3 regions of the Arthrobacter ginkgonis genome follow, and region 3 is predicted to be linked to each of the others. Evidence: riboswitches for the same ligand, from Rfam matches in the RefSeq annotation. Region 3 holds a riboswitch; each other region holds the start of a gene.
What was found. A riboswitch is a leader RNA that binds a small molecule or an ion and turns the genes downstream of it on or off. The one in region 3 is predicted to bind S-adenosylmethionine.
Positions count from the first base shown of each region.

Region 1: it holds a riboswitch for S-adenosylmethionine, as region 3 does, so the genes downstream of both, sfnG (dimethylsulfone monooxygenase SfnG) here and ABD912_RS04455 (ABC transporter substrate-binding protein) in region 3, are expected to answer to the same signal.
Region 2: it holds a riboswitch for S-adenosylmethionine, as region 3 does, so the genes downstream of both, ABD912_RS02205 (LLM class flavin-dependent oxidoreductase) here and ABD912_RS04455 (ABC transporter substrate-binding protein) in region 3, are expected to answer to the same signal.

Region 1 is NZ_BAABEO010000023.1:155,704-167,073, reverse strand. It holds gene ABD912_RS16965 (molybdopterin-dependent oxidoreductase) at 1-916, opposite strand, end outside; gene ABD912_RS16960 (XdhC family protein) at 1,024-2,004, opposite strand; gene allB (allantoinase AllB) at 2,006-3,523, opposite strand; gene pucL (factor-independent urate hydroxylase) at 3,523-4,494, opposite strand; gene uraH (hydroxyisourate hydrolase) at 4,498-4,827, opposite strand; gene ABD912_RS16940 (ABC transporter substrate-binding protein) at 5,147-6,232, shown strand; SAM riboswitch class I at 6,496-6,590, shown strand; gene sfnG (dimethylsulfone monooxygenase SfnG) at 6,723-7,919, shown strand; gene ABD912_RS16930 (methionine ABC transporter ATP-binding protein) at 8,223-9,296, shown strand; gene ABD912_RS16925 (methionine ABC transporter permease) at 9,287-10,003, shown strand; gene ABD912_RS16920 (MetQ/NlpA family ABC transporter substrate-binding protein) at 10,181-11,095, shown strand.
Region 2 is NZ_BAABEO010000006.1:149,116-156,015, forward strand. It holds SAM riboswitch class I at 266-363, shown strand; gene ABD912_RS02200 (acyl-CoA dehydrogenase family protein) at 373-1,875, shown strand; SAM riboswitch class I at 2,066-2,154, shown strand; gene ABD912_RS02205 (LLM class flavin-dependent oxidoreductase) at 2,276-3,691, shown strand; gene ABD912_RS02210 (ArgE/DapE family deacylase) at 3,801-5,144, opposite strand; gene ABD912_RS02215 (PucR family transcriptional regulator) at 5,373-6,515, shown strand; gene ABD912_RS02220 (hypothetical protein) at 6,557-6,900, opposite strand, start outside.
Region 3 is NZ_BAABEO010000008.1:418,561-429,930, reverse strand. It holds gene ABD912_RS04465 (flagellar biosynthesis protein FlhA) at 1-1,111, shown strand, start outside; gene ABD912_RS04460 (hypothetical protein) at 1,167-1,973, shown strand; SAM riboswitch class I at 2,168-2,258, shown strand; gene ABD912_RS04455 (ABC transporter substrate-binding protein) at 2,356-4,017, shown strand; gene ABD912_RS04450 (ABC transporter permease) at 4,023-4,982, shown strand; gene ABD912_RS04445 (ABC transporter permease) at 5,002-5,916, shown strand; gene ABD912_RS04440 (ABC transporter ATP-binding protein) at 5,942-7,624, shown strand; gene ABD912_RS04435 (acyl-CoA dehydrogenase family protein) at 7,655-8,923, shown strand; gene ABD912_RS04430 (LLM class flavin-dependent oxidoreductase) at 8,924-10,339, shown strand; gene ABD912_RS04425 (carbon storage regulator) at 10,359-10,610, shown strand; gene ABD912_RS04420 (PqqD family protein) at 10,630-10,923, opposite strand; gene ABD912_RS04415 (hypothetical protein) at 10,920-11,370, opposite strand, start outside.

The DNA of each region.
Region 1 (11,370 bases), on a different contig from region 3:
AGCGCACCGTGTCTTCCAGCAGCCTGGTGTCCTGCGGGTCGTCGGCGACGAGTTCGTGCTGGGCGGTGGAATAGAGCAGGTCCGGCACGTCCGCGTGGGTGAACACGGCGACGACGCCATCCACGGCGAGGGCCGCCGCGGTGTCGATCCCGAGGATCCGGGCATGGGCGTGGGGCGAGCGCAGCAGCTTCATGTGCAGCAGGCCCGGGATGCGCCCGGGCAGTTCCTCCGCCGGGGTGCAGCGGGAGTCCGTGCCGTGGGAGTTCGCGCCGGCGGTGTCCGCGTCAGCGGTGGGGGCCTCCACGGGCTGCGCGCCGGGGGCGGGGAGCGGGATGTCGCCCTGCAGCAGGTCCAGCGCGTAGCGTTCCTGGCCGGTCACGATGCGCCGGGCGGCGGGGGCCGCGGCGTTGGATCCGGCCCGGCCGCCGGGCTCCACATGGATGGGGTCGGCGTGGATGGAGCCGGTGCGGGTGGCCCCGCAGATCGAGTCGGCGATGGAGCGGTAGCCGGTGCAGCGGCAGAGGTTGCCCTTGAGGTTCCGGGGCAGGTCCTGCCGCTGTTCCTCGGTGAAGGTGGCCGCCGTCATGACCATGCCGGCGGTGCAGAAGCCGCACTGGAAGCCTTGGGCGGCCATGAACCGCTCCTGCATCGGGTGCAGTCCCGACCCGTTCCGCTCCGGGCCGCACCCCTGCGCGGCCGCCAGGCCCTCGATGGTGGTGACCTCGCGGCCCTCGGCGCGCAGGGCCGGGTAGATGCAGCTGTGCACGGGGACACCGTCGACGTGGACGGTGCAGGCTCCGCAGTCGCCGCCGTCGCAGCCCTTTTTGACCCCGGTGTTGCCGGCCTCGCGCAGGAAGGTGCGCAGGCACTGGCCGGGGCGGGGTTCGGCGGCCACGCTCGCCCCGTTGACGGTCATGCCCGCGTAGTCGGATCCGCTGCCCGGGTCTCCGGCGGTTGGGGTGCCCGGGGTTGGAGTGCCAGGTGCCTGGGTGCCCGTGGTTCGGGAACCGGTGATTTCGGTGCTCACGCTGCCTCCGTGCTGTCTTCCGGTGAAAGGGTGTCCGCGGGTGCAAGGTCGCGGCACCGCGGGGTACCGGTGGCGTCCGGGTCGTGGATGGGCCCGCCGGTGGCGGCCAGGGACCGCACCGCGGCCGCGCCGGCGGACCCAGCGCCGAGGCGTCCGGTGCGGGCGGCGATGATTTCCGCGGCGATGGACACGGCCACCTCCGCCGGACTCAGGGCCCCGAGGTCCAGCCCGATCGGCGAGCGCAGGCGGGCCAGCGTTTCGGCGGGCATGCCGCGGACGGTGAGCGCGGCGGCGCGCTGGTCGTGGGTGCGCCGCGAGCCCATGGCGCCGATGTAGGCGACGGGCAGGGAGAGGGCGAGTTCGATCAGCGGGAGGTCGAACTTCGCGTCGTGGGTCAGCACGCACAGCACGGTGCGTTCGTCGATCCGGCCGGCGGCGTGTTCGGCGGCGAGGTACTCGTGCGGCCAGGCGAGGACGACGTCGTCCGCCTCCGGGAAGCGTTCGGGCGTGGTGAAGGCGGCGCGGGCGTCGCACAGCGTGGTCCGGTAGCCCAGCAGCGCCCCCTGGCGCACCAGCGCGGCGGCGAAGTCGTTGGAGCCGAACGCCAGCAGGCGCGGCGCGGCGCGGTCGGCGGGTCCGCCGAGAGCCAGAAGCGCCTGCTCCTCGGACTCCACCCTGCGGATGAGGACCTCCAGTTCCCCGCCGCAGGTCAGTCCGGCGGCGAACGCGTCGTCGTCGCTGTATCCGTAGGTGGCGCGCCGTTCCCGCCCGTCCTGGAGGGTGTCCAGGCAGGCCAGCAGGACCTCGCCCTCCACGCAGCCGCCGCTGAGGGAGCCGACGACCCTCCCGTCCGGGCCCACCGCCATGGACGTGCCGACGGGGCGGGGCGTCGATCCTCCGGTGCGGGTGATGGTCGCGACCGCGAACGGCGTCCCGGCGGCAAGCCATGGCCGGCAGGCTGCTGGCAGGTCCCCCATCTCAGGCCCCGCCCTCGCCCGCGGCGGTGCCGGCCCCCGGTCCCGCGCCCGCGGAGGCCAGGCCGGCGCTGGCGGAGGCGGCACCGCGGGGAAGGGCCCAGCCCGGTCCCCCGGCGCGCACCGCCCCCGGCCCGGCCAGGAAGCCGCCGGTCACGGCCAGGCCGGCCTTCGTGCCGGCGTCGCCGCCCGCCGCGGAGGGTGCTCCCCCATCCGGCCCGAAGAGCATGCGGCCGCGCAGCATGGTGCCGGTGACCGCCCCGGTGATCTCCATCCCGTGGTAGGCGGAGAGCGGGTTGCGGTGCGCCAGGGCGTCGGCGCTGACGGTGTGCGGCAGTGTGGGGTCGTAGAAGACCAGGTCGGCGTCGCGGCCGGCCTCGATCGCGCCCTTGGCGCCGAGCCCGGCCAGCGCGGCGGGGGCCGCGGACATCCAGCGGCTGACCGCCTCCAGCCCGATCCCCCGCGTCCTGGCCTGGTGCGCGACGGCGGCGAAGCCCACCTGCAGCCCGGAGATCCCGCCCCAGGCCTGCTGCAGGTCCGGGGCGCCGCGGTACTTCTCCGCGGCGGTGGAGGGCGAGTGGTCGCTGACGATGCAGTCGATCAGCCCCTCCCGCAGCCCCTGCCAGAGCGCGTCCCGGTTGCCGGCGTCGCGGATCGGCGGGCAGCACTTGAACTCGGGGGCGCCGTCGGGGATCGCCTCGGCGTCGAAGCAGAGGTAGTGCGGGCAGGTCTCCACGGTCAGCGGCAGCCCCTCCGCCTTCGCCGCGGAGATCGTCTCCAGCGCCCGGGCGCTGGAGAGGTGCAGGATGTGGGTGCGGCAGCCGGTCTCCCGCACGGCGTCGATAAGCCCGGCGATCGCCGCCAGTTCGGCGGCGTCCGGGCGGGAGAGCACGAAGTCCGTGTACGCGGCGGAGGCCCGGGCGGGGGCCGCGGCGATGGTGCGGGCGTCCTCTGCGTGCACGATCACCAGCCCGCCGAAGGACGCGACCTCGCGCATGGCCTCCCGCAGCTGGGCCGGGTCCACGGGCGGGAACTCGGGCACGCCGGAGTCCAGCAGGAAGCACTTGAATCCGAACACGCCGGCTTCCCACAGCGGGCGCAGGCTGGCCGTGTTGCCTGGAACGATTCCGCCCCAGAAGCCGGTGTCCACGCGCAGCTTGCCCGCAGCGGCGTCCCGCTTGGCGTGCAGGTTTTCCACCGTGGTGGTCGGCGGGATGCTGTTCAGCGGCATGTCCACCACGGTGGTGGTGCCCCCGAGCGCGGCGGCGGTGGTCGCCGAGGCGAAGCCCTCCCACTGCGTGCGGCCCGGCTCGTTGATGTGCACGTGGGTGTCCACGTTGCCGGGCAGTACCAGCGTGGAGGCGGGCACGACGACGTCGGCCGGTGCCGCCGTCGTACCCGGAAGGGGCGCCGCCCCAAGGCGGCGGACCGCGGCGATGCGGCCGCCGTCGATCTCCAGTTCGGCCGGGACGAAGGCGCCCTCGACCAGGACGTTCGCGGCGGCGATGCGGATGGCGGACATCAGCAGAATCCCCCCAGGAATTCCCACGCGGCCGGGGCCTCGGCTTGGCCGGCGCGGGTGACGGTGGTGTTCATGAGCCCGTAGGGGCGGTCCCCGGCGATGAAGACCTCGTTGGGGTTCTCCAGGCCGAACGGGGACAGGTCGGCGAGGTAGTGGTGCTTGTTGGGCATCACGAAACGGATCTCGGCCAACTGCGGCAGCTCGTTCAGGATCCGCTCGCCGATGGCGAAGATGGTCTGCTGCAGGGACAGGGAGTGGGTGTCGGCGAAGGTCTCCAGCAGCAGCGCCTTCACCGCGGCGAAGGTGGCGTCGTAGTCCACGGCCGGGGCGGGTTCGCCGGCGGGGGCCGGAACGTAGCGCCAGCGGGCGGTGACGGAGGTGGCGAGGATGCGGTCGGTGGTTTCCGGAAGGGTCGTGTACTTGTCCCGCGGGAACCCGGTGAACTCGCTGCCGGTGGACTTGAGGACCACCAGGTCCTTGAGCCCGGCGACGATGTGCTCCACGCCGTCCTCGATGGTCACCGCTGCGGTGCGGACCTCCTGGCCGGTGCGCACGAAGGAGTGGTCGTGCGCACTGCCGCCGGCGGTGATGCGTTCCCAGCCGAACTGCTCGGCGTCCCACCGGCCGCCCGCGGCCCACGGCACGGTCCCGACGAAGTGGCGGCCCAGGGTCAGCAGGAATTCCTCGGCGGTGGCGCTCCAGCGTTCCTTGGCGAACGCGTAGATGGTGTTCTTTTGGGTGTCGGTGGCCAGCACGTGGGCGTTGTCGCCGGTGCGATAGCAGTCCGCGTAGTCCCCCCGCAGCAGCGAGGTCACGTTCAGGTCGGTGATCGCATGGCGCGGGGTGTCCCGCTCGATGCGCACCAGGCGCACCTCGGCCTTGCCATACTGATTGGCGCCAAGCACCACGGACCCGGAGGCGATGGTGGTGTCCTTCTGCATGATGCCGGCCCCGTCCAAGATCTTTTCCATGGTCTAGCTCCCCCGGTAGGTCGAATAGGCGAACGGGCTCAGCAGCAGCGGCACGTGGTAGTGCGCGGCGTCGTCGACGGTGAACGCGACGGCAACCTCCGGGAAGAACGCGTCCGTCCCGCGGGCCGCAAACCAGGCGCCGGTGTCGAAGACCAGCCGGTAGGCGCCGGGGGCCAGCACGGCCGGGCCGAGATCGGCGGCCCTGCCGTCGGCATCCGTGACGGCGGCGGCGAGGCGGTCGCCCGCGCGCGTCTGGAGCACGACGGCGACGCCTTCCGCAGGTGCGCCGGTTGCGTTGTCCAGCACGTGCGTGCTGACAAGGCTGGTGGTCATGGTCGGTCCTTCCATGGTGCGGGCCGGGCGGTCGGCCCGGCCGGACGTGCGGGTTGCCGCAACCGTCCTGGGGCCACGTTACGGAGCGCATGAAGGCGTGCCGTTTCGGCCGCGTAAAACTTTTGTTTCATGACCCTCGGCCTGCGCCTCGCCCCGCGCCCGCGAGGCTTCCCGGCCCCATGAGCCGCGCGGCACGGATTCCAGTTAACGCGTCAGTAACGCCTCCCATCTTCGGATGAAACAACCGGTTCGTAGCGTCGGCAGGGTAGTCCCGGATCCTCCGTCCCCGGGCTTCCATCCAACTCGCAAAGGACCAAGCATGAAGGTTTCGTCCCGTGTCACCACCCGCCGTTCCACGCTGCGCCTCTCGCTGGCCTCCGCCGGCACGGCGGCCGTTCTTGCCCTGACCGCCTGCGGTGGCGGCTCGCCCGCAACCACGTCAAGCCCCGCCGCCGGTTCCGCGGCCGCGGACCTCGGGACGCTGGACATGAACCTGTCCTGGATCAAGAACGCCGAGTTCGCCGGCGAGTACTTCGCCGACGCAAAGGGCTACTTCGCGGACGCTGGCTTCAGCAAGGTCAACCTGGTCGCCGGCGGTCCCGGCGGCACCTCCACCGAAACCGTGGTGCTCGCCGGAGGCGCCCTGGTGGGCACCTCCAGCCCGCTCGGGGTGGCTCCCGTGATCCAGGAGGACGACGCCCCGCTGAAGATCATCGGCACCAAGTACCAGAAGAATCCGTTCACGGTCACCTCGCTGGCCGACAATCCGATCAAGACCCCCCAGGACCTGGTGGGCAAGAAGATCGGCGTGCAGGCCGGCGTCAACGAGACCCTGTTCGAGGCCCTGCTGGAGGTCAACGGCATCGAGAAGTCCAGCCTGACGGTCATTCCGGTCCAGTACGACCCGCAGCCGCTGGTCAACGGCGAGGTGGACGGCTTCTTCGCCTACATCACCAACGAATCCCTCACCCTGGAGCTCGACGGCCATGACGTCGAAAACCTTCCGCTGGCGGACAACGGCCTGCCGTTCATGGCCGAATCGCTGGTCACCACCGAGGAGAACATCGAGACCCGGCGCGAGGCGCTGAAGGGTTTCCTGGTCGCGATGATCAAGGGCTGGAAGGACGCCGTGGCCGACCCCGAGGAGTCCGCCCGGCTGGCCGTCGAGGAGTACGGGTCCGACCTGGGCCTGGAAATGCAGAAGGAGGTCCGCCAGGCCGAGGAGCAGAACAAGCTCGTCTCCACCGCGGACACCGAGGCCAACGGCCTGATGACGATGTCGGACAAGCTCATGGCGGACAACGTGGAAATCCTCAAGCTGGCCGGCTACGACCTCACGGTCGAGGACCTCTTCGACACCTCCCTGCTGGAGGAGGTCTACGCGGAGCACCCGGACCTCAAGTAGTCCCGGAAGGTAGCAAAATCCCGGGGGCGCACTACGCGAGGCAACCACAGCAAGGGGGGACGACGGCGAGCCGTCGTCCCCCCTTGCGCGTGCCGGCCGGGGCGCGGAACGGAGCCAAGGCTAGGGCTACAGATGTCGATCGCTCAGGACAACACCTGTCGATAAACTCTGGCAACAGCTGTCGATTGTTCGATGAACTCCATATTTCGTAGCATTTGAAAAAAGATTCTTTGATGATTACGCCCTTTGTGCCCATACTGGAACGACCATCCCGAGCGGCTGAGAGATCTGGTTCTTTGACGCCGCAGCAACCTTCCGGACTCCGCCGGAAAGGTGCTACCGCCAGAAACGATGGAGAAAGCGCAAGCTTTTCTTCGGCCGTGGTGGCCCCGGATTCCCCCCGGTGCCGCGGCCCGCCGTTGTCCGGGATTCCCTGCACCCCGCCGCACTGCCCCACGCCGTCCGGCGCCGTCCCCCAAGGAATTCGAACATGAGCACCAACACCCCCGTGTCCGCCGCGGCCGACCTGCAGACGCCGCTGAAGTTCGCCTACTGGGTCCCCAACGTCTCCGGGGGCCTGGTGGTCTCCACCATCGAGCAGCGCACCAGCTGGGACTTCGACTACAACAAGAAGCTGGCCCGCATCGCGGAGGACGCCGGGTTCGAGTACGCGCTCTCCCAGACCCGCTACGCCGCGTCCTACGGCGCGGACAAGCAGCACGAGGCGACCGCGTTCACCCTGGGCCTGCTGGGGGCGACCGAGCGGCTGAAGGTCATCGCGGCGGTCCACCCGGGCATGTGGCACCCCGGGGTGCTCGCCAAGTGGCTGATCACCGCCGACCACATCTCCAACGGCCGCGCCGCCGTGAACATCGTCTCCGGCTGGCTGAAGGACGAATTCACCAACTTCGGCCTGCCCTGGCTGGAGCACGACGAACGCTACGTGCGCACCGAGGAGTTCATCACCGTCCTGCGCGGTCTGCTCACCGAAAAGGACTTCTCCTTCCACGGCAGCCACTACGACATCTCCGACTTCACCCTCTCCCCCGCCCCGCTGGACATCCCGGGCCGGGCGCACCCGGAGATCTTCTTCGGCGGAAACTCCACGGCCGCGCAGGCCGCGGCCGGACGCACGGCCGACTGGTACTTCTCCAACGGCCGCGACCTGGAGGGCTTCAAGGGCAACATCTCCGGCGTGCTGGCCGCCGCCTCCTCCGGGGCCCGCACCGCGCCCGCCAAGCCCCGCTTCGGGATCAACGGGTTCGTGATCGCCCGCGACACCGAGGCCGAGGCCACCGAAACCCTGCGCGAGATCATCGCCAAGGCCCACCGACCCGCCGTCGAGGGCTTCGCCGCCGCCGTGAAGGAGGCCGGCCAGTCCACGAAGGACGGCAAGGGCATGTGGGAGGACTCCACCTTCGAGGACCTCATCCAGTACAACGACGGGTTCCGCACCGGCCTGATCGGCACCCCCGAACAGATCGCCGAACGCATCATCGAGTTCAAGAAGATCGGCGTGAACCTGCTCCTGACCGCCTACCTCCACTTCCAGGAGGAGGTCGCCGCCTTCGGCCGCGACGTGCTGCCGATCGTTCGCGAACTGGAGGCGGACCTGGCCCGCAAGAACGGCACCGAGCTCAACACCGACCTGCTCCCGGCCACCAGCCTGGAAGGGTCCCCCGCCTAGCGCGCGGGGCAGACCCTTTCGTGTCGACTTCGTCGCCACGCAGGGACCCGGCTGCCCCGCGCTTTGCGGGGGAACGGCCCTTTCGTATCGACTTCGTCGCCACGCAGGGACCCGGCTGCCCCGCGCTTTGCGGGGGAACGGCCCTTTCGTATCGACTTCGTCGCCACGCAGGGACCCAACTGCCCCGCGCTTAGCGGCCCTGCCCGCAGTTCGCTTCCCCGCACCGCCCTGCCCTGTGCTGCCCATCTCTAGGGGCCGCCGGGCCGGGATCCCCCGTGCAGTCCACTTCCGGAAAGCATCCCCATGATCAGTCTCAAGCAACTCACGAAGGTCTACGGCCGCGGCCCCGACGCCGTCACGGTCCTGGACCACCTCGATGTCGACGTCGCCAGCGGCGAGATCCTCGCCGTCGTCGGGCCCTCCGGGGCCGGCAAGAGCACGCTCGCCCAGTGCATCAACCTCCTTGAGCGGCCCACCTCCGGGCAGGTGATCGTCAACGGCGAGGACCTCAGCGGCCTGCCCGAGCACAGGCTCCGCGTCGCCCGCCGCCGCATCGGCACCGTCTTCCAGTCCGCGAGCCTGCTCTCCCGCCGCACCGCGGCGGAGAACGTGGCGCTGCCGCTGGAATACCTCGGCGTCACCCCGGCGGAAACCAAGGCGCGCGTGGCCGAGCTGCTGGAGCGCGTCGGCCTGTCCCACCGCGCCAACCACTACCCGTTCGAACTCTCCGGCGGGCAGCGCCAGCGCGTCGGCATCGCCCGCGCGCTGGCGCTGCGTCCCTCCGTGCTGCTCTCCGACGAGGCCACCTCCGGACTCGACCCGGAAACCACCCGCTCGGTGGTGTCGCTGCTGCGCCAGCTGCGCGACGACCTGGACCTCGCCGTCGTCTTCATCACCCACGAGATGGACACCGTCCTGCATGTGGCCGATTCCGCGGCCCGGCTGGACCGGGGCCGGATCATCGAGCAGGGCCGGCTGGTGGACCTGCTGACCGACCACGACTCCGCGCTGGGCCGCGCCCTGCAGCCGCAGCTGAGCCCGGCCGAGCCCGGAACCGGTTCGCGAGCCTGGTACGTCACCTACGATTCACGCACCGTCCCCGCCGACTGGCTCCAGCGGGTCTCGGCGGACCTGGGCGAGCCCGCGGCCCTGCTCGCTGCCACCATCCAGAACATCGACGGCACCAGCACCGGCAACGCGACGGTCGGCCTCGCGGCCGCCGACGCGGCCCGCGTCGAGACGGCCTTCGCCCGGCACGGCCTGCGCGCCGCCCTGCGTCCAGATGCGACCACGGCTGACGGCCCCTCCGCACCGGAGGCACCCGCCCCGGACGACACCCCGAACACCACCCCGAAGGAGGCAGCGCTGTGGGTGTGATTCTCCCCTCCGCCGTTATCGTCCCCGCGTTGGCGGACACCCCGATCGCGGACCTGCCCGCCCTGCTGATTCCAGCGCTGGGCGAGACGCTCGCGATGGTCGGGATCGTCATGCTGGTGGTGGTTCTCGTCGGCACGCCGACCGCCGTCTGCCTGCACAACATGGCGCCGGGCGGATTGTTCGAGAACAAGGCCGTCTACGGGGTGCTCAGCTGGATCGTGAACATCGGCCGCTCGCTGCCGTTCCTGGTCCTGATGGCCGCGATCGTGCCGTTCACCCGGTTCGTGACCGGCACCAACATCGGCATCGCGGCCGCCGTGGTCCCGATGTCGCTGGCCGGCATCCCGTTCTTCGCCCGGCTGGTGGAGAACTGTCTGCGCGACGTCCCGCGCTCGGTCACCCAGGCCGCGCGGGCCTCCGGCGGTTCGCCGCTGCAGATCATCCGCTCCGCGCAGCTGGGCGAGGCGGTCCCGGCGATCCTCGGTGGCCTGACCATCAACACCATCGCGATGATCGAATACTCGGCCATCGCCGGGACCATCGGCGCCGGCGGCATCGGCTACGTCGCGGTGACCTACGGCTACCAGCGCTTCGACCACACCGTCATGATCGCCACGGTGGTCCTGCTGATCGCGCTGGTGACAGCGGTCCAGCTGGTCGGCGACGGCCTGGTCAGGGCCACCACCCCGCACCTGCGCCGGCGCTAGCGCGCGGGGCAGGCCCTCTCGTGTCGACTTCGTCGCCACGCAGGGACCCTGCTGCCCCGCGCTTGCAGCGGGACGTCCTCAAAACCAATCACACAGCCAGCGACGGCACTGTCCAACGACAACACTGGCCGCCGCCGGTGCTCCACACCCCCAAACCACCCCTGAAAGGGAACCACCATGACCACGACCCAGGACAAGACCGCCACCGGTCCCGAAGGCCACGGCTTCACCATCCAGAAGAAGAAGAAGTGGCCGTGGGCCGCCGGCGGGATCGCCGTCGCCGCCGCGATCGCCGCCGCCGTGGCCGTCAACGCCGGTGCCGGCGCCAAGTCCCCCAACGAGGTCGCCGGGGCCACGCTCACCGTCGTCACCGCCGAGGGCAACCACGCCGAGCAGGCGCTGGTGAACTTCGTGGCCGAGGAGGTCGCCCCCAAGTACGGCATCAAGGTCGAGTTCAAGGGCCTGGCCGACTCCACCACGCTGAACCGCGCCGTCTCCACCGGCGAGGTCGCCGGCACCATCTACCAGCACAAGCTGTGGCTGTCCCAGGTCCTCGAGGCCAACCCCGACTTCAAGGAGGAGGCCGCCACGCCGGTGTTCCGCTGGGGCTTCGGCATCTGGAGCGAGAAGTACAAGTCCGTCGAGGAGATCCCGGACGGCGCCACCATCTCCCTGTACTCCGACCCGGCCAACGAGGCCCAGGGCCTGTGGCTGCTGGAGCGCGCCGGGCTGATCACCCTCAAGGACGGCATCAACAAGTGGGAGGCGACCCAGAAGGACATCGCCGAGAACCCGAAGAACCTGCAGTTCAAGCTGCTGGACTTCGCGGCGCAGTCCCGCTCGCTGCCTGACCTCGACGCTGCCGTGGGCTACACCGAGTACTACGTCGCGGCCAAGGTGGACCTGGAGAAGCAGATCTTCGCGCCGCCGGCCCCGGACGAGTTCGCCGGCCAGCTGACCATCGGCTCCGAGTACAAGGACACCGAGAACGTCAAGAACCTGGTCAAGGCGTTCCAGGACCCGGCCGTGCAGGAGTTCCTGCGCACCGATCCGGCGGTCAAGGACCTGCTGATCCCGATCGACGCCCAGTAGGCGCAGGGACGTACCAGGCGACCGTGCCACAGGACCGCGCCAAATGAGCGCCCCGGGTTTCCGCCCGGGGCGCTCGTGCGTTCGGGCCCTGGAAGCCCAGTGCCGGTCCGCGTCCTGCTCTCCCCAACCCCGTCGGCCCGACCCGGGCATCCGGAAAAGGCCTGGCCGTGTACGGGCGGATTTTGCCGGATGCCCGGGTCGGAGAAGCGAGGCGGACCCGACGGGAGGGTGTTTTCCGGATGCCCGGGCTTGGCCGGTCAGGCCTGAGGGGCCAG
Region 2 (6,900 bases), on a different contig from region 3:
CAGCAACAACCCTTGGCGAAACGCAGGAGGGGGGGCGGTTGGCTTTGGTGAAACGCCGCGGGACGGCCCGCGGGGGTGAGCGGTTCCCGGGGCCGAGAAGGCAAACGAGTGAAATTTCTTGGCCACAATCGGGACTTCCGGCACCGATTCCCGCGCCGGAAGCCCCAAAGAAGGCTCCGCATAAAAGAAAATTCGATCCGCACGTGACGCGGTGTGACGCGGGGGGACTTGGCGTGACGTGGATCCGTGTGACAACAATGGTGCATAACCATCCAGAGCGGCCGAGAGATCTGGCTCCATGACGCCGCAGCAACCCCTTCCCGGCATCCGGGCGGAAGGTGCTCACGCCAGAACCGATGGAGTGTGATTCTCGTGTCCCTGTCGTCCGCCTCTGCCCGTGTCAATGGGATCCAAGTCAATGGAGCCCGCGCCAAGGCAACCCCGGCCCCTGCTGCCCCCACCCAGGCGATCCAGCCCAACGCGGTCCATGACGACGCCACCCGGTTTGCCAAGGACGCCTTCGACGCGGGAAGTTTCGATGCCACGGGCTTCGACGCCACCAGCTTCGACGCGGTGCACGTGGACGGGGGAGACCTGGGTGCCGCCGACCTCGACGCCGTGGACCTGGACGCCCACCGCGCCCCGCTTCCGCCCCGCCACCTGATCAAGATCACCCCCGGCGTGCCCGCGGACGGCGGCTACGACGAGCTCGCCGAGGTCTTCCGTCCCGTTTTTGCGCGCATCGCCGAGGGCGCGCGCGAGCGCGACGCCGGCCGCGTCCTGCCGTACGAGCCGGTCGCCTGGCTGAACCAGGTCCGCTTCGGCGCCGTGCGCGTGCCCGCCACGGACGGCGGCTACGGGGCCTCGCTCAGCGACACCTTCCGGCTGCTGATCGAGCTGGCCGAGGCGGATTCGCAGGTGGCCCACCTGCTGCGCTCCCACGTCGGCTTCGTCGAGTCCATCCTGCTGCTGGAGGACGGCGCGGAGCGCCGCCGCTGGTTCGACCGCTTCGTCTCCGGGCAGCTGGTCGGCAACGCCTACACGGAACGCGGCGGCAACGCGCTGGGCCGGCTGAACACGGTGCTGCGCGAGCGCGACGGCGGCTGGCTGGTCTCGGGGGAGAAGTACTACTGCACGGGGACGATCTTCGCGGACTGGGTGGCCGTGGCCGCGGAACTGCCCGGCGTGGCCGGCCGGCACATCGCCGTCGTGCCCACCCAGCACTCGGGGGTGCGGATCTTCGACGACTGGGACGGCTTCGGGCAGCAGCTGACCGGCACCGGCTCCACCACCTTCCGCGACGTGCCGGTGGACACCCTGCTGACCCCCTCCGACCTGGTGGTGCACCCGGAATCGGCGGTGTTCCAGCTGGTGCTGCTGGCCGTGCAGGCCGGGATTTCCCGCGCGGTGCTCGCCGACGCCCGCAACGCGGTCCAGCAGCGCACCCGCGCCTTCAGCACCGGCACCGGGGCGTCCCCGCGCCACGATCCGCAGGTGCTGCAGCTGGTGGGGGAGATCTCCGCGTCGGCGTTCACCGTGGACGCCGTGGTCCTGGCCGCGGTGGCGGAACTCGAGTCGGTGATCGCCGCCCCCGGACTGACCCCCGCCGAGCAGTACGCGGTCTGCGAACTGGCCGCGAACCGCGCGCAGGCGGCGGTGCAGCCGATCGTCCTGGCCGCGGCGACCAAACTCTTCGACGGACTCGGGGCCTCCTCGACCGCCCGCGGGTGCAACCTGGACCGGCACTGGCGCAACGCCCGCACGGTCGCCACCCACAACCCGGCCATGTACAAGGCCCGGATCGTCGGGGACTACGAGGTCAACGGGGCCGCCCCGCGCAAGTTCGACGCCGTCGGGGACGCCGCCCAGGCCTAGCGCGCGGGGACCCCTGGCCGCTCTCTTGCAGGGACCCTGCTGCCCCGCGCTTTGCGGGATGGCTCCTTGAATAAACGGAAGGCGACACGCCCGTACCGGGCCAATTGTTTCGCCATGAGTCGCCCGCGGGTTGAGGCGTCGAAGGAAGTGCGGTTCCATGGATGGAGTTGCCGGTCCGGTTTTCCGGCGGCACCCATCCAGAGCGGCCGAGAGACCTGGCTTGTCGACGTCGCAGCAACCACCCTTCGGGGACGGTGCTAATGCCAGAACCGATGGAGAATCCCCGATTCACCTGAGCCCCGGAAACACCGGACACGCGCACCCGCGTGCGCCCGACGGGCCGCAGGTGCGTGACGGTGCAGGCTCCACGGATTGCCCGCCACTTTCGGAAGGAACCACCGTGACAGGGAACAGCCCCGAGGTCCCGCAGCGCCGCCACGTCCGCTTCAACGCCTTCGACATGAACTGCGTGGGCCACCAGTCCCCGGGCCTCTGGCGCCATCCGCAGGACAAGTCCGCGGACTACAACACCATCGGCTACTGGACGCACCTGGCCAAGGTGCTGGAAAAGGGCCTCTTCGATGGTCTCTTCATCGCCGACGTGCTGGGCACCTACGACGTCTTCGGCGGCACCAACGAGGTTCCGCTCCGCACCGCCGCCCAGGTCCCGGTCAACGACCCGTTCATGCTGGTCTCCGCCATGGCGGCCGTCACCGAGCACCTTGGCTTCGGCGTCACCGCCGGCACCGCCTACGAGCACCCCTACCCGTTCTCCCGCCGGCTGGCCACGCTGGACCACCTGACCAACGGCCGCGTCGGCTGGAACGTCGTCACCGGCTACCTGCCCTCCGCCGCGCGCAACATGGGCCAGGAAGACCAGATGGAGCACGACGAGCGCTACAACCATGCCGACGAGTACCTGGAGGTCGTCTACAAGCTCCTCGAGGGCTCGTGGGAGGACGACGCCGTGGTCCGGGACGTGGAGTCCGGCGTCTTCACCGACCAGTCCAAGGTCCACGAGATCAACCACGAGGGCAAGTACTTCAAGGTCCCGGGCATCGCCATCACGGAGCCGAGCCCGCAGCGCACCCCGGTGATCTTCCAGGCCGGCGCCTCCCCGCGCGGCATGAAGTTCGCCGCCACGAACGCCGAGGCCGTCTTCGTCACCTGCCCCACCAAGGAGCTGCTGAAGGAGACCGTGGCCAGGATCCGCGACGCCGCGGAGGCCGCCGGCCGCGGCCGCTACGACATCCGCATCTACACGATGCAGACCGTGGTGACCGGTGCCGACAACGCCACCGCCCGGGCCAAGTTCGAGGAGTACAAGTCCTACGCGGACATCCAGGGCGCGCTGGCGCTGATCTCCGGCTGGATGGGCGTTGACCTGTCCACCTTCAACCCGGACGAGCCCATCGGCGACGTGAAGTCCAACGCCATCCAGTCCTCCGTCGCCACCTTCCAGAAGGCCTCCGGCGATGAGGGCAAGCCGTGGACCGTGCGCCAGCTAGCCGAGTGGGTCGGCGTCGGCGGCTTCGGCCCGATCACCGTCGGCTCGGCCGAAGAGGTGGCCCGCGAGCTCATCGACTGGGTCGAGGAGACCGACGTCGACGGCTTCAACCTGGCCTACGCGATCACCCCGGGCACCTTCGAGGACATCGTCGAGTTCATCGTCCCCGAACTGCAGAAGCTCGGCGCCTACCCGACCGAATACGTCGAGGGCACGCTGCGCCACAAGCTGTTCGGCAAGGGCGACAAGCTTCCCGAGGCCCACCGCGGTGCGGCCTTCCGCCTGCAGCCGGCCGTCACCGGGCAGTAGCGGAAAACCCACCGGTACGACGGCGGCACTGCACCTTCCGCGCGGAAGGTACAGTGCCGCCGTCGTACGTTTCCGGCCCGTATGGCACCGGTCCCAGGCGGTGCCGGGATCAGAGGCCGGCTTCGCCGTGGCCCGCGGAAGTGGCCCCGGCCAACTGCGCCTGCTCGGCGACGCCACACCATTCGGCGATGAACAGGGCGATCGACTTGGTCACCCGGCGCACGGATTCGAGCTCGACCCGCTCGTCGTAGCCGTGGATGGCCTCGGACACCGGCCCGTACACCAGCGCCGGGATGCCCGCGTAGAGCGCGAACACGCGGCCGTCGAGGTACCCGGGGGTGGTGAATGTCTGCAGTTCCTCGCCGAAGGCGGCCCGGTGGGACGTGCGCAGGACCTCCTCCGCGTCGCTTCCCTCCTCCAGCACGTAGCCCTCCGAGTAGAACCCGGTGCGGGTGGCCGCGGTGGAAATCGGGTTGCCCAACTCGTCTTGGTCGATCCGCCCGAGGCACTCCTGGATGTGGCCCCAGGCCTCGTCGGCGCCCATGCCCGGGTACAGGGCGATCCGCACGTCCAGCTCGCACCACGCCGGCACGCTGGAGGGCCAGTCCCCTCCCTGGATGCCGCCGAGGTTGAAGTTGATGGGGTGCTCCAGGTCCTCGAAGTACCGGTGGGAGGACTTCTCCGCGTTCCAGGCCCGCTCCAGCTCGCGCAGCCGTGCCATGACGGTGTGCGCCGCATCGATGGCGTTGAAGCCCTTGGTCATTTCCCGCGGGTGGGTGGGGTTGCCCCGGACGCGGACCTTGAACCAGATCACCCCGACATTGGCGCGGACCAGCATGTTCTCCTCCGGCTCCGGGATGATCACGGCATCGGCGGTGTAGCCGCGCTGCAGGGCCGCCAGCGACCCGTTGCCCGTGCATTCCTCCTCCACCACGGACTGGAAGTGGATCCTGCCCTGGGGGACCAGCCCCGCCGCGAGGACGGCGTCGAAGGCGAAGAGGTTGGCCGCGAGCCCGGCCTTCATGTCGCCGCTGCCGCGCCCGTAGAGCCAGCCGTCGACGATGGCCGCGTCCCACGGGGACCGGCTCCACTCCGCAAGGGGGCCCTCCGGGACCACGTCGACGTGGCCGTTGAGGATCAGCGAGCGCCCCTCTTCCCGCTCCAGGTCTTCGAGGGCCGGGGTGTAGGTTCCCACGACGTTGGTCATGTCCGTGTAGGGGACGGCGACCGCGCCGGCGCCGGGGTACGTGGCGAGGTCCGCGGGATCGAGCTCCCAGCGGTCCATCTCCAGCCGCCGGGCGGCCATCGCTTCGTAGAGGAAGTCCTGCGCCGAGGATTCCTGGTTGCGCAGGGACGGGTGGCGGACCAGGTCCTGGGTGAAGGCGAGTTGGGCGTCGAAGTTCGCGTCGACGGCGTCGAGGATCGCGCGGGCGTGACGGGGGTCCAGGGGCATGGTGTCTTTCCTTGGGGGTTTCCGGGCCGGAGTGGAGGTCGCGGGGCGCCCCGCGCTGTGTGAATCTCCACCGGGGACCAAGCGGGCGGGGCAGCTCGGATAGGCCGACGGCGGGGTGGATAGGTCGACGGCGGGCCAACCGGCCGCCGGGTCTCCGTCAATTTTCGAGGGTCCAGGACCGCCCCGGCAATCGATGAACGCAGCCGATGCGGGCCATAGGATGTGTGGATGCACAATCCGGACGCGATGAGCCGGCGCGTGGCGCTGCTCTGCCTGGCCGACCTGGACGCCATCTCGCAGCGGTACGTGGCCGAGGTTCGGCGCCTGCCGGGCTACCTCACCACGGTGGTCGGGGACGAGGAGCTGTACCGGACGGCCCGGCAGATGCTGGGCACGGTGTTCCGGCTGATCGCCGGAGAGTCGACCGCCGAGGAACTGGCGCGGGTGTCCGCGGAGGTGGGCAGGCGCCGTGCGACCCAAGGCGTGCCGCTGGATTCGCTCCTGCGCGCGGTCCGGATGGATTTCCGCTTCCTGTGGGAGGCGATGGGCGCCTACGTGGACGACGCGGACAGGGCGGAGTTCTCCGCCGAAGTGGTGGCCATCTGGGAAACCGTGGAGACACACACCGTCAACGTCCATGCCGGCTACATGGACGAGGTGGCCCGGACCAACCGCGAGGTGGAACTGGAGCGCGCCTTCCTCCTGCGGCACCTGCTGGCCGGCACCGGCGACGCCCGGCTTCGCGCCGAGGCCGCCGACGCGCTGGGACTGCGGATCGACGGGACCTTCGTGGTGGCCGCCGGGTGCCCCGACCACGCCCGGCGCTTCCGTGACCTGATGACCGAGCACCTGCCCGGCACGCCGCTGGACACCCTGGACGGCATCGAGTTCTGCATCATCGACGCCTCGGCCGGGCTCGATCCGAAGCTGGTGGCGGCGCTTGCGGCCATGCCCGCGGGCATCTCGCCGCCGGCCCGCGGAGTGGACCAGCTGCCGGCGATGTGGACCGTGGCCTGCGAGCTGGGACGGCTGGTCGAATCGGCGGCCGCGGCCGCGACCCTCGACCGCTCCTGGGACCGGCTGATGGCGCTCCGGCTGGGACCGGTGGCCGAATCCTTTGCCCGCGAACGGCTGGCCCCGCTCGAGGGCCTGGCCCGGCACGACCGGGAGAATCTCCTGGAAGCCGTGCGGGTGTTCGCCGGGAACGGGTCCGTCACCGACACCGCAGCCGCGCTTTACTGCCACCGCAACACCGTGCTGAACCGGTTGCGCCGCTTCACGCAGCTCACCGGCCTCGATCCCGCCGTGCCGCGGCAGGCGGCCCTGATCCAGTTGGCAGTCGCCGCCGATGCGCCGCCCGGCGCGGACTAGGTTGGCGAGGACTGGGTTGGCGCGGACCAGGTTGGCGCGGTTTAGGTCACGGGAGGATGGGGCATGAGGGCGGCGGCCAGGCCCACGACGTTGGCCAACACCGCAACGGCGAGCAGCACCCACCCAGCGGTGCGGATGGGGCGCGAGCGGTCCGGGGGCTCGTGGGTGAGCCAGACGTGCCAGTCCGGGTCCTGGTGGTAGATGGTGATCGTGCTGCCCGGGGGTGCGGCGTCGCCGGTGAGCAGGCCGGAGACCGCGGTCCCGTCCGGGGCGGTCCATACGGCGCAGGGCTGGCCTTCCAGGATGCGGACCTCCGCGGGGGAGGGGCGCCAGTGGCGGTAGTGCCGGCGCAGGATCCACGCCGTCACCAGCAGGGCGATTGCGG
Region 3 (11,370 bases):
TGCGGAGGCCCTCAGCGCCCAAACCGCGGCGGCCGAGGTCGCCGCCGCCCCCGCCCAGGACCCGGCCCGCGAACTCATGGAACAGATGCGCGTGCCGGCGCTGGAGGTGCTGCTGGCCACCGACCTGGTGGGCCTGGTCACCGGTGCCAGCGACGACCTGCTGGGCCGGGTGAAGTCGCTGCGCCGGAAGATGGCGCTGGAGATCGGCATGGTGATCCCGCCGGTGCGCACCCGCGACAGCGTGGAGCTGCCCCCGGGAACCTACTCGATCCGGGTGGCCGGCGTGGAGGCCGCCTCCGGCACGCTGCCGGCGGGCATGCTGCTGGCCCTGGGCGGCAACCTGGGCAACCTGCCCGGCACCGCCACAGTGGACCCGGTGTTCGGCCTGGACGGCAAGTGGGTGCCCACCGAGCTGCGCTACAGCGCCGAACTGGCCGGCTGCACGGTGATCGACCGGGTGTCGGTGCTGATGACGCACCTGTCCGACGTCGTCTCCCGCAACGCCGCGCGGCTGCTCTCCCGCGAGGACGTGCGCGCGCTCAACGAGGCGCTGAAGGAGGAGAGCCCGTCCGCGGTGGAGGAGCTGGTCCCGAACCTGCTCACCCTGGCCGAGGTCCAGCGGGTGCTCCAGGGCCTGCTCGCCGAGCAGGTCCCCATCAACGACCTCGCCCGCATCTACGAGGCGCTCACCCTGCGCGCCCGCGCCTCCACCGACCCGGAGCCGCTGGTGGAGTCCGCCCGCGCCGGGCTGGGCCCGGCGGTCGTGGCACCCTACGTGCGCGAGGGCGTGCTGACGGTCATCACGTTCGAGCCGCGGGCCGAACAGCTCATGCTGGAGGGGTTGCGCCCGGCCGACGCGGGCACCCAGATCCTGCTGGAGCCGCAGCGGCTGGACGCGCTGACCCAGTCGCTGCGGGTGGCCCTGGACCGCGCCGCGGCGGCGGACCGGCGGCCCGTGCTGGTGTGCGCGCCGGCGCTGCGCCCGGCGGTGCGCCGGCTGGTGCTGCCGCACGCCGATCTGCCCGTGCTCAACTACCAGGAAGCGACGGCCGCGGCCGCGCGCATCGACACCGTGGGGGTGGTGAACCTTGCAGACGCCATCAAGGTTTAGGGACAAGACGCTGGAGGGCGCCCGGAGGGCGGCGGCCGCGGCGCTGGGACCGGACATGCGCATCGTCTCGGCGGAGCGGATCACCCGCGGCGGACTCGGCGGGTTCTTCGCCAGCCGCTATTTCGAGGTCACCGCCGTGCCCGGCCCGGCGTCCTCGGCGGTCCTCGCGTCCCCGGTGGCCGGGGACCCTGCGGCGGATGTCCGGCTGCCTGGCCACATGCGCCCCGGTGGCCCGGTCAGCCCCGGCGCCCTGGCGGCCCTGCTGGACGCGGCCGACGCCGGGGACGGCGCGGTTTCCGGCGTCGTGCCGGATGGGGCGCCGGGCGGTGTGGCCGCCCCGCCGGTGTCTACCGTGGCCCCGGAGTTCGACCGCCTGCTGGCGGGCCTGGAGCGGGAAGTGGGCGGGTCCAAGCTGCCCGGCCCGGGGCAGATCCTGCTGCTGGCCGGCGTTCGCGATGATGCCTTGCGCGGGGCCAAGCTGCTGTCCAGGGCCACGGCGCTGGAGGGCGTGTGCACCTACGGGGTGCTGCGCACGGAGAACCTGCCGCGCTGGGGCGGAGAAGCGGCCAGCCTGCGCGCGCCGGGTCCCCTGGTGGTGGCGCTGGGGCTGGGCAGCCGCTGGGACGCGCTCGCTCAAAGCATGGTGGGCCGGGTGCCGGCGGATGCCATCTGGGCCGTGGTGGACGCCGGGCGCAAGCCGGAGGACACCCGGGCCTGGGTCGAGGGCCTGTGCGGGGCCGGACCGGTCGGCGGCATCGTGGTGGTGGGGGAGAAGGGCACGGCCACCCCGCACACCCCCGCCGAACTGGGCCTGCCGATCCTGCTGGCCGGCAACGGGGAACTCGCCCCCGGCCGGGACTAGGGCATTTAGGGGACCGAGGGCAAACGCGCTGCAGCGTGCGCGTCACAAGGCGTCCTATGACGCGTTTATGAACAATTGCGATGGCTCGCGGCCGGCATGTGTCCATTTGTTTCGCGGAAGCGGCCCCGCGCTTGGCCGCGTCGAAGATCCTGCAACAGACTTACTGGCGTCCGGAAGATTCCCGGGCCACCCACACACCATCCAGAGCGGCTGAGAGACCTGGCTCGATGACGTCGCAGCAACCACCCTTCGGGGAAGCGGTGCTAACGCCAGGACCGATGGAGATTGCCAAGCTCCCATGTCCCCGCCGGCCGGCCACGTGCCCGGCCGCGGTTCCCTGACGTGTCTTGGCGTTCCTCGGTCACGACCGAGAGGATCCGCCATGGAACCCACACAGCGCACACAGAACCGCCCGTCCCGGAAGGCGGAACGTAGCGTCCGCCTGCTCGCCCTGCTTGGGGTCGCTTCCCTCGCCCTGGCCGGCTGCTCCACCGGCACGGCCGGCCCCGCGGCCTCCGGAAGCGCGCCCGCCGGAGAGCCGGTCCAGGGCGGGACGTTCGTCTTCGCCGAGGTCACTCCCATCAACACCTGGCAGACCCAGGCGGCCCGCTTCTACGAGAAGGCCAACGTGCTCAACAGCGTGCTGGACCGGCTGACCTACTACGACGCGGAGCGCGGCGAACTGGTCGGATGGATCGCCAGCAAGTTCACCGCCAACGAGGCGCAGACCGAATTCACCTTCACCATCCGCGACGGGGTGACCTTCAGCGACGGGACGCCGCTGGACGCCGCGGCCGTCAAGGCCAACCTTGACGCGCTGGGCAACGGCATCGAGTCCGCCCAAATCCAGCCGAACGTGGACTTCTCCGCCTACAAGTCCTCCAAGGTGGTCGGCGACAACCAGGTCAAGGTGACGCTGGAGAGCCCGGACGCCAACTTCCTGCGCGCCACCTCGTCCGTCACCGCCGGCCTCGTTTCCCCGGCGACCCTCGAACTGGACAACGCCGGCCAGTCGGCGATCTCCAAGATCGTGGGCTCCGGTCCGTTCGTCTTCGAGTCCGAGAAGAAGGACGAGGAGGTCACCTTCGCGAAGCGGGCCGACTACGCCTGGGCCCCGGAGACCGCCGACAACCAGGGCGCTCCCTACCTGGACAAGCTCGTCGTGAAATACCTCCCGGAGGTCGCCCACCGCGCCGGAGCCATCCAGTCCGGCCAGGTGGACCTGGTCCGCGGGCTCCAGCCGGCCGATGAAGCGGCCGTCGAAGGCAGCGGGGACCAGGTGCTGCCCGCCAAGGGCATCGACCTCACCGCCAACATGGCAGCCGTGCGCATCGGCAGCGGCAAGCTGGAGGACGCCAAGGTGCGCCAGGCCCTGCAGTCCGGCATCGACCGCCAGTCCATCAAGGACACCGTGCTCTCCGACAGCTACACCATGGCCGGCTCGGTGCTGAACCACGCGGCTGTTGGCTTCGTCGACCTGTCCGAGGAGCTCGCCTACGATCCGGAGCGGTCCAAGCAGCTGCTGGACGAGGCAGGCTGGACCGCGGGCGCCGACGGCGTCCGCGAGAAGGACGGGAAGAAGCTCGAGGTCACGGTGACCTCGTCCAACAACTCCGTGGTGATCAAGCCGGCCTTCGAGCTGATCGAGCAGCAGTGGCGCGAGATCGGCGTCAAGCTCGTCAACCGGGCCGCCGACAACACCTTCCTCGCCACCGCGATGATCGACCCCAACATCGAGTTCTTCGGCACGCGCCAGTTTGCCTACGGCGGCCTCGGCCCGGTCTTCGGCCCGGCGACCAACACCCAGACGCTGAACGCCGACACCGAGCTGAATGCCCTGTTCAAGAAGGAGCGCTCCGCCACCTCGGAGGAGGAGCACCTCGAACTCGTCGCCGAGGAGCAGCGCCAGCTCGTGGTCGACCAGGCCCTGTCGCTGGTGCTGTGGGACGAGGTCCAGGTCTACGGCGGCAACGCGGACGCCCACGTCGAGTTCACCTCGGGCACCGCGCCCATCTTCCAGGGCGCCTGGAAGACCGGGGAGTAACCCTCATGGCCGCCTACATCGCACGGCGCGTCGGGCAGGCGCTCCTGGTCGTCTGGCTCGCCTACACGCTGGTCTTCCTGGCCGTGCAGCTGCTGCCGAACGATCCGGTAACGATCTTCCTGTCCGCGGATGCGGCCGCAGACCCGGCGACGATCGCGGCGATGAAGGCGCAGTATGGCTACGACCAGCCCCTGATCGTGCAGTACCTGGCCCAGCTCGCCGGGCTGCCGCGCGGGGACGTCGGCTACTCGCTGGCATCGGGGCAGCCGGTGGCCGAGCGCATCGGCTCGGTCATCGGCTCCACCCTGGCCCTCGCGGCCAGCGCCTTCGTGGCCGCCGTGGTCCTGGCCGTGGCCCTGGCCGCGGCCGCGACCCTGGCCCGACAGGGCTGGCTGAAGCGCCTCATCCTCAACCTGCCGCCGCTGTTCGCCGCGGTGCCGGTGTTCTGGCTGGGCCTGGTTCTGCTGCAGGTGCTGTCCATCCAGCTGGGCGTCATGTCGCTCTTCCCGGACGGCTCGTTCGCCTCGCTGGCGGTTCCCGTCCTGGTGTTGGCGGTCCACGTCTCGGCCCCGATCGCCCAGGTGCTGCTCAAGAGCCTCGACCACGTGTACGCGCAGCCGTTCATCGACGTGCTGCGGGCCAAGGGCGCGTCGCCGGCCTGGATCTTCTACCGGCACGCGTTGAAGAACGCCGCGGCCCCGGCGATGACCATTAGCGGCATCACCGTTGGCACCCTGCTGGCCGGATCGGTCATCACCGAGACCGTGTTCGCGCGGTCGGGGCTCGGTCAGGTGGTGCTCCAGGCAGTCACTGCCCAGGACGTGCCGCTGGTCCAGGGCCTGGTCCTGCTGACCGCTACGGCGTTCGTCGCGGTCAACCTGATGGTCGACCTCGTCTACCCTCTGCTCGATCCGCGGATCCTGAAGAGCGGCATCCACGGCGCACCGCGCGCCCTGGCCGCCTGAAACCGAACGGAGCTGACCCATGAGCGTCATTCTCGACGAATCCGCGGCTCTGCCGACCGCCGCGCCGGCCGCCGCCACCCCCGCAGGGCAGGCCGGCGTTCCGGGCCTGGGGAGCCCGGGCAAGACCCGCGCGTCGATCCTGCGTTCCCCTTGGCTGTGGCTCACGGCGCTGCCGCTGCTGCTGGTCGTGGGTTGGGCCCTGCTGCCGGGGGCCTTCACCGGCTACGACCCGACGCTGGGCGTGCCCAGCGAGAAGTTCCAGGGGCCCAACGCCACCCATTGGTTCGGAACCGACCACCTGGGCCGCGACGTCTATGCCCGCGTCGTCCACGGGACCTCGCAGACCATGCTCACCGCCGGCCTCGCCGTCCTGATCGGGCTCGTGGCCGGCACGGGGCTGGGACTGCTGGCCGCCACCGCCGGGCGTGTGGCCGACGCGGCGACCATGCGGCTGGTGGACGTCCTGCTCGCGGTCCCCGGCTTCCTGGTCTCGCTGATCATCGTGACGGCCTTCGCGCCGGGGCCCATCTCGCTGGGCGTCGGCGTCGGAATCGCCTCGATCGCCTCGTTCGCCCGCGTGGTCCGGTCCGAGGTCCTGCGCGTACGGAGCCTGGACTACGTCGAGGCGGCCTTCCTCAACGGCGGAACCTACCTCTCGGTGGTCCGGAAGCACATCCTGCCCAACGCCTGCGGGCCGGTCCTGGCCCTTCTGGCCGTGGACCTGGGGGCCGCCATCCTGGCAATTTCCGGACTCGGCTTCCTCGGCTTCGGCTCCCCGCCGCCGACGCCGGAATGGGGGCTGCTCATCGCCGAAGGCCGGCAGTACCTCGCCACCGCCTGGTGGCTGACCAGCCTCCCCGGCCTGGTGATCGTCGCCGCCGTCGTGCTGCTGGCCGGGCTCGGCCGGCAACTCCAGAAACTCTTCCGCATCTAGCCTTCCGTTCCATCAGGAGCCCACCATGACCGCCACACCCGCCTCCGGCACCCCCTCCGGGGCCAGTGCCCTGCCCGCGGCCAGCGCCCTCCTCGAGGTGAAGGGCCTGACCATCCGCTACGGCCGGTCCGACGACGCCGTCGTCGCCGCCGACGCGCTGGACCTGACCCTCAAGCCCGGGGAGATCGTCGCCCTCGTGGGCGAATCCGGTTCCGGGAAGTCCACGCTGGCCAAGGCGATCATCGGCCTGCTGCCGGAGAGTGCGCAGATCCCTTCCGGCGCGATCCGCTTCGAGGGCAAGGACCTGCTGGCCCTCAGCGAAAGGCAGTACGAGCAGGTCCGCGGCCGCAGCATCGGCATGGTGCCGCAGGATCCCGGCGCCTCGCTGGACCCGGTGAAGACCATCGAGTCGCAGGTCGCCGAGACGTTCCGGCTGCACCCCGACGGGCGGCGGCGCTCCCGGGCCGAACTGCGCGAGGAAGTGGTCCGGCTGCTTGAACTCGTGGGCATCGACCGCCCCCGCGAGCGGCTGAAGCAGTACCCCCATGAACTCTCGGGCGGCTTGAAGCAGCGCGTCCTGATCGCCATCGCGTTCAGCCTCGGCCCGCGGCTGCTGATCGCCGACGAACCGACGTCCGCGCTGGACGTCACCGTGCAGCGTACGGTGCTGGAGGTGTTCGGGCGGCTGGCCCGGGACCACGGGACCGCGGTGGTCTTCGTGACGCACGATCTCGCCGTGGCCACCGATCTGGCCGACCGGATCGTGGTCATGCAGTCCGGGCGGATCCGCGAGGACCGGCCGGTCGCCGACATCCTCGCCGCGCCCGATCACCCCTACACCGTGGAACTGCTGGCCGAAGCCGCCCCGGCGGTCCCGGCCGCCCCGGCGCAGGACGCCGCCCCGGTGGCGGAGAACGCCCCGGTGCCCGCCATCGAGGCCGTCGGGCTGACCAAGGCCTTCGGCCGCGGCGCCGCGGAACACCTCGCCGTCGACGGGGTCTCCTTTGCGGTGCGCCCCGGAACCACCTTCGCGCTGGTGGGGGAGTCCGGCTCCGGGAAGTCCACCACGGCCCGGATGGTCATGCGGCTGCTTGACGCCGACGCCGGCCAGGTCCGCATCGCCGGCGAGGACGTCACCGCGGTGCGCGGCGCCGCCAAGCGCGAGCTGTGGCGGAGCCTGCAGCTGGTCTACCAGAACCCCGACTCCGCCCTGGATCCCCGGCTGGACATCACGGACATCGTCGCCGAACCGCTGGTGAACTACCGGATCGGTTCGCGAGCCGCCCGCCGCGCCCGCGTCGCCGAGCTGCTGGAGCAGGTCAACCTGCCCTCCCGGCTCGCCGGCCTGCGTCCCAGGGAACTGTCCGGGGGCCAGCGGCAGCGCGTCGCGATCGCGCGCGCCCTCGCCCTCGGTGCACGGACCCTGGTCCTTGACGAGGCGCTCTCCGCCCTCGACGTGCTCACCCAAGCGCAGGTCCTCGAGCTGCTCGAGGACCTGCAGAGCCGGCTGGGCCTGTCCTACCTGTTCATCTCCCACGACCTGCACGTGGTGGAGCGCATCTCCCACGACGTCGGCGTCATGCGCCGGGGCAAGCTCGTGGAAACCGGACCCACCGACAGGGTGTTCGCGAACCCGCAAAGCGAGTACACCTCGCTGTTGCTCGAATCGAACCCCGGCCACCGACTGCGCGAACTCGCAGCCCGCTAGCCCCACCGACCAGCCCAGGAAAGGCAGGCCATGACCTCCACCCCCATTCGGGAACTCAGCGACGAGGCACGCTACGCCCGGCTCGCGGCCCGCTTCCGGCCCGTCTTCGGGCGCATCGCCGAAGGCGCGTTCGAGCGGGAGGCCAAGAGGATCCTGCCCTTCGAGCAGGTGGCCTGGCTCAAGGAGGCGGGCTTCACGGCGCTGCGGGTCCCCGCCGAACACGGCGGCGAGGCGGTGAGCCACGAGCACCTCTTCCGGCTGCTGGTCGAACTGGCCGAGGCCGACTCCAACGTCTCGCACCTGCTGCGCTCGCACTTCTCCTTCGTCGAGACCATCGCCCTGCAGCCGCGCGACTTCCGGGACCGCTGGTTCCCGCGCGTGCTGGGCGGCGAGATCTTCGGCAACGCCGCCACCGAGCGCTCCGGCAACGCGCTGGGTACCACCCGGACCAAGCTCAGCCTGGAGGGCGGCCGCTGGCTGCTGAAGGGCGAGAAGTTCTACACCACCGGCAGCATCTTCGCCGACTGGGTGGTGGTGATGGCCAGCACCGAGGGCGTCGAGGGCCGCCAGTACGCGCTGGTGCCCGTGGAGGACCCGGCCGTGACGATCGTCGACGACTGGGACGGCTTCGGCCAGCCGCTCACCGGAACCGGGACGGCGGTGTTCGACGACGTCGTGGTCGACGCGGCGGACATCATCCAGCGCAAGGTCTCCAGCACCCTGGAGCCCGCCTTCTTCCAGCTGGCGCTGCTCTCGGTCCTGGCGGGCATCGGACGCGCGGCGCTGCACGACGCCTCCACGCTGGTCCGGGACCGCACCCGCACCTTCAACACCGGGTCCGGGGCCCTGTTCCGCGACGATCCGCTGATTCAGGAGCGGGTCGGCCAGATCGCGGCCGGCGTCTACGCCGCCGAGGCCATCGTCGTGGCCGCGGCCCGCGACCTCGACGCCGCCGTCGACCCGGACCTGGGGCTGGACGCCACCGCCGCCTTCCTCCGCGCGGAGCTCGGCGTGCAGAGCGCCCACGTGACTGTCCCGCAGCTGGTGCTCGACGCCGCCGGCGCGCTGTTCGACGTCACCGGGGCCTCCTCCACCTCCCGCGGCAAGGCGTTGGACCGGCACTGGCGCAACGCGCGCACCGTGGCCACCCACAACCCGGTGGTGTTCAAGGCCCGCGCGGTCGGCGACTACCACGTCAACGGGACCATTCCGCAGGGCCTGAACAGCATCGGCGACGCCCCCGCGGCACCCGCCCACGCCGCGGGCGCCGACAACTCCGCAACGAACGAGGTGCGCTAGATGGGAACCTTCGACACCCGGCCGCGCCTGCTGCTCAGCGCGTTCCTGATGAACACCTCCAGCCACATCCTCGGCGGCCAATGGCGCCACCCGGAGGCGCAGCAGCACCGCTTCCACGAGCTGTCGCTGTGGACCGACCTCGCCCGCCAACTCGAGGACGCGAAGTTCGACGCGATGTTCTTCGCCGACGTGGTGGGCCTCTACGGCGACCACGAGGGCGGCTGGGCCTCCCTGGTGCGCAAGGGCATGCAGGTTCCCTCACACGATCCGCTGGTGCTGCTGTCCGCGCTCTCGGCCACCACGAGGGACATCGGGCTGGCGATGACGAGCTCGATCATCCAGTCGGAGCCCTACCAGCTGGCCCGCCAGCTCTCCACCCTGGACCACATCTCCGGCGGCCGGGTCGCGTGGAACGTCGTCACCAGCGTGCTGGAGAACTCGCACCGCAACTTCGGCGCGGAAGGGCTGACCGCCCATGATGACCGCTACGACTGGGCGGACGAGTACATGGAGGCCGCCTACAAGCTGTGGGAGGGCTCCTGGGAGGACGGCGCCGTGCTCGCCGACAAGCAGGGCGGGATCTTTGCCGACCCGGCCAAGGTCAACAAGATCCACCACCGCGGCAAGCGCTACTCCATCGAGGGCCCGCACCTGGCGATCCCCAGCCCGCAGCGCACGCCGTTCCTCTTCCAAGCCGGCAGCTCCACCCGTGGACGGTCCTTCGCGGCCGCCAACGCCGAGGCCACGTTCCTGTTCGCGCCACACACCGACTACGTCCGCAAGCAGGTGGGCCAGCTGCGCGCCCTGGAGTCGGAGGCCGGGCGCTCGCCGGGCGACGTCAAGGTCTTTGCCGGACTGTCCTTCGTGATCGGCAGCACCGAGGAGGAGGTGCGTCGCAAGGAGGCCGAATACGACGAGTACCTGGACCCGCACGCGATCATCGCCCACATCGGCGGCGGCATCGGCGTCGACCTGGGTGGACTCGATTTGGATACGCCGCTGGGCGAGCTGGAGACCGAGGGTGCGCGCGGCGTGCTGGAGGCCGCGATCGCCGCAGTGCCCGGCGGGAAGCCCACGATCGGGGACCTGGCCCGCTACCGGGCCAAGGCCCAGCAGATCGCCGGCACGCCGGAGCAGATCGTCGACGAGCTCGAACGCTGGCAGGACGCCGGCATGGACGGCGTCAACGTGATGAACCAGATCCTCCCGGGGTCCTACACCGACTTCATCGACGGTGTGCTTCCGGAGTTGCGCCGCCGCGGCTTGGCGCAGACCGAGTACGCGCCGGGCACGCTGCGGGAGAAGGTCTTCGTCCGGGGGCCGCTACTGGAGGCCAGCCACCCCGCGGCCCGGTACCGCGGGGCGTTCACGGAGCACTCCGCCGCGGCCACCGAGCGGGAAACCGCCCAGGCATAGCGGGCGGTAGACTCGGACGATGCTTGTTCTCACCCGCAAGGCCGGCGAACAGATCGCACTCGGGCCTGACATCGTCGTGAAGGTCGTCGAGGTGCGCGGCGACGTGGTGAAGCTCGGCATCGAGGCCCCTCCGGGCGTCCGGATCCAGCGCCAGGAGGTGCTCGACGCCGTCGCTGCCGCCAACTCGGAGGCCGCGTCCTCCGCCGCCCCCGACCTGTCCGCGCTGCGTGCCCTCGTGGCGGCCGCCGAGCGCGGGAAACCGAAGGCCTGAGCCCGGCCCCGGGCCCGCCTCAGTCCGTGCGGGCCAGGCCCTGGGTGCGCAGCGATTCGAGGAACCCGCCGACCTGGTCCGCGATCTCCGACGCCGGCATCCCGTAGTCGGCGGCGACACGATCGGCCACCTCCGCCGCGGTGCCCGGTTCCGCCAGGGCGCGCCAGATTCCTGCCGCGGAGTCGGCCAGCACCACGGGCTGGCTGCCGTCCAGGTCCAGGTCCAGGACGGCGAAGCGCCCGCCTCCCTCCGATTCGGCCACGGCGAGGTTCTCCGATTTCCGCCACACGGGCCGGCCGATTTCGCGGCTCATACGGCCACCGCCAGGATCCCGCGCTGGACCAGGGCCTCCAGGTGCTCGGCCAGCAGAACATCGGCCTCCGGATGGTCGCCGAACTCGCGCACGACGGCGCCCTTCAGGTCCGCCGGCCCGCACCAGTCCCGTGCGGCGTGCCAGAGCGCCGGACCGATCCCGGACAGCACCGAGAGCCGTTCGCCGTGCAACAGCACCAGGTCGTCGCCGACGGCCACCGCGTCGTCCACCTCCACCCGCCGGCAGGACCCGGCTTCGGCCGGTCCGCCCTGGGACTCCCCGGGACGGCCGCCCCGAATGTCCACGGGCGGCAGCGCCCGCCACTGGCTCCCTGCCGGGGACAGCGCACCCCCTGCGCCCTCCCGGGCATCCGGCGCCCCGGCCAGCAGTCCATCCACCAGGGGCACGAGTTGTTCGGCTTCGGCGTAGCGCAGCCGACGGAGGCCG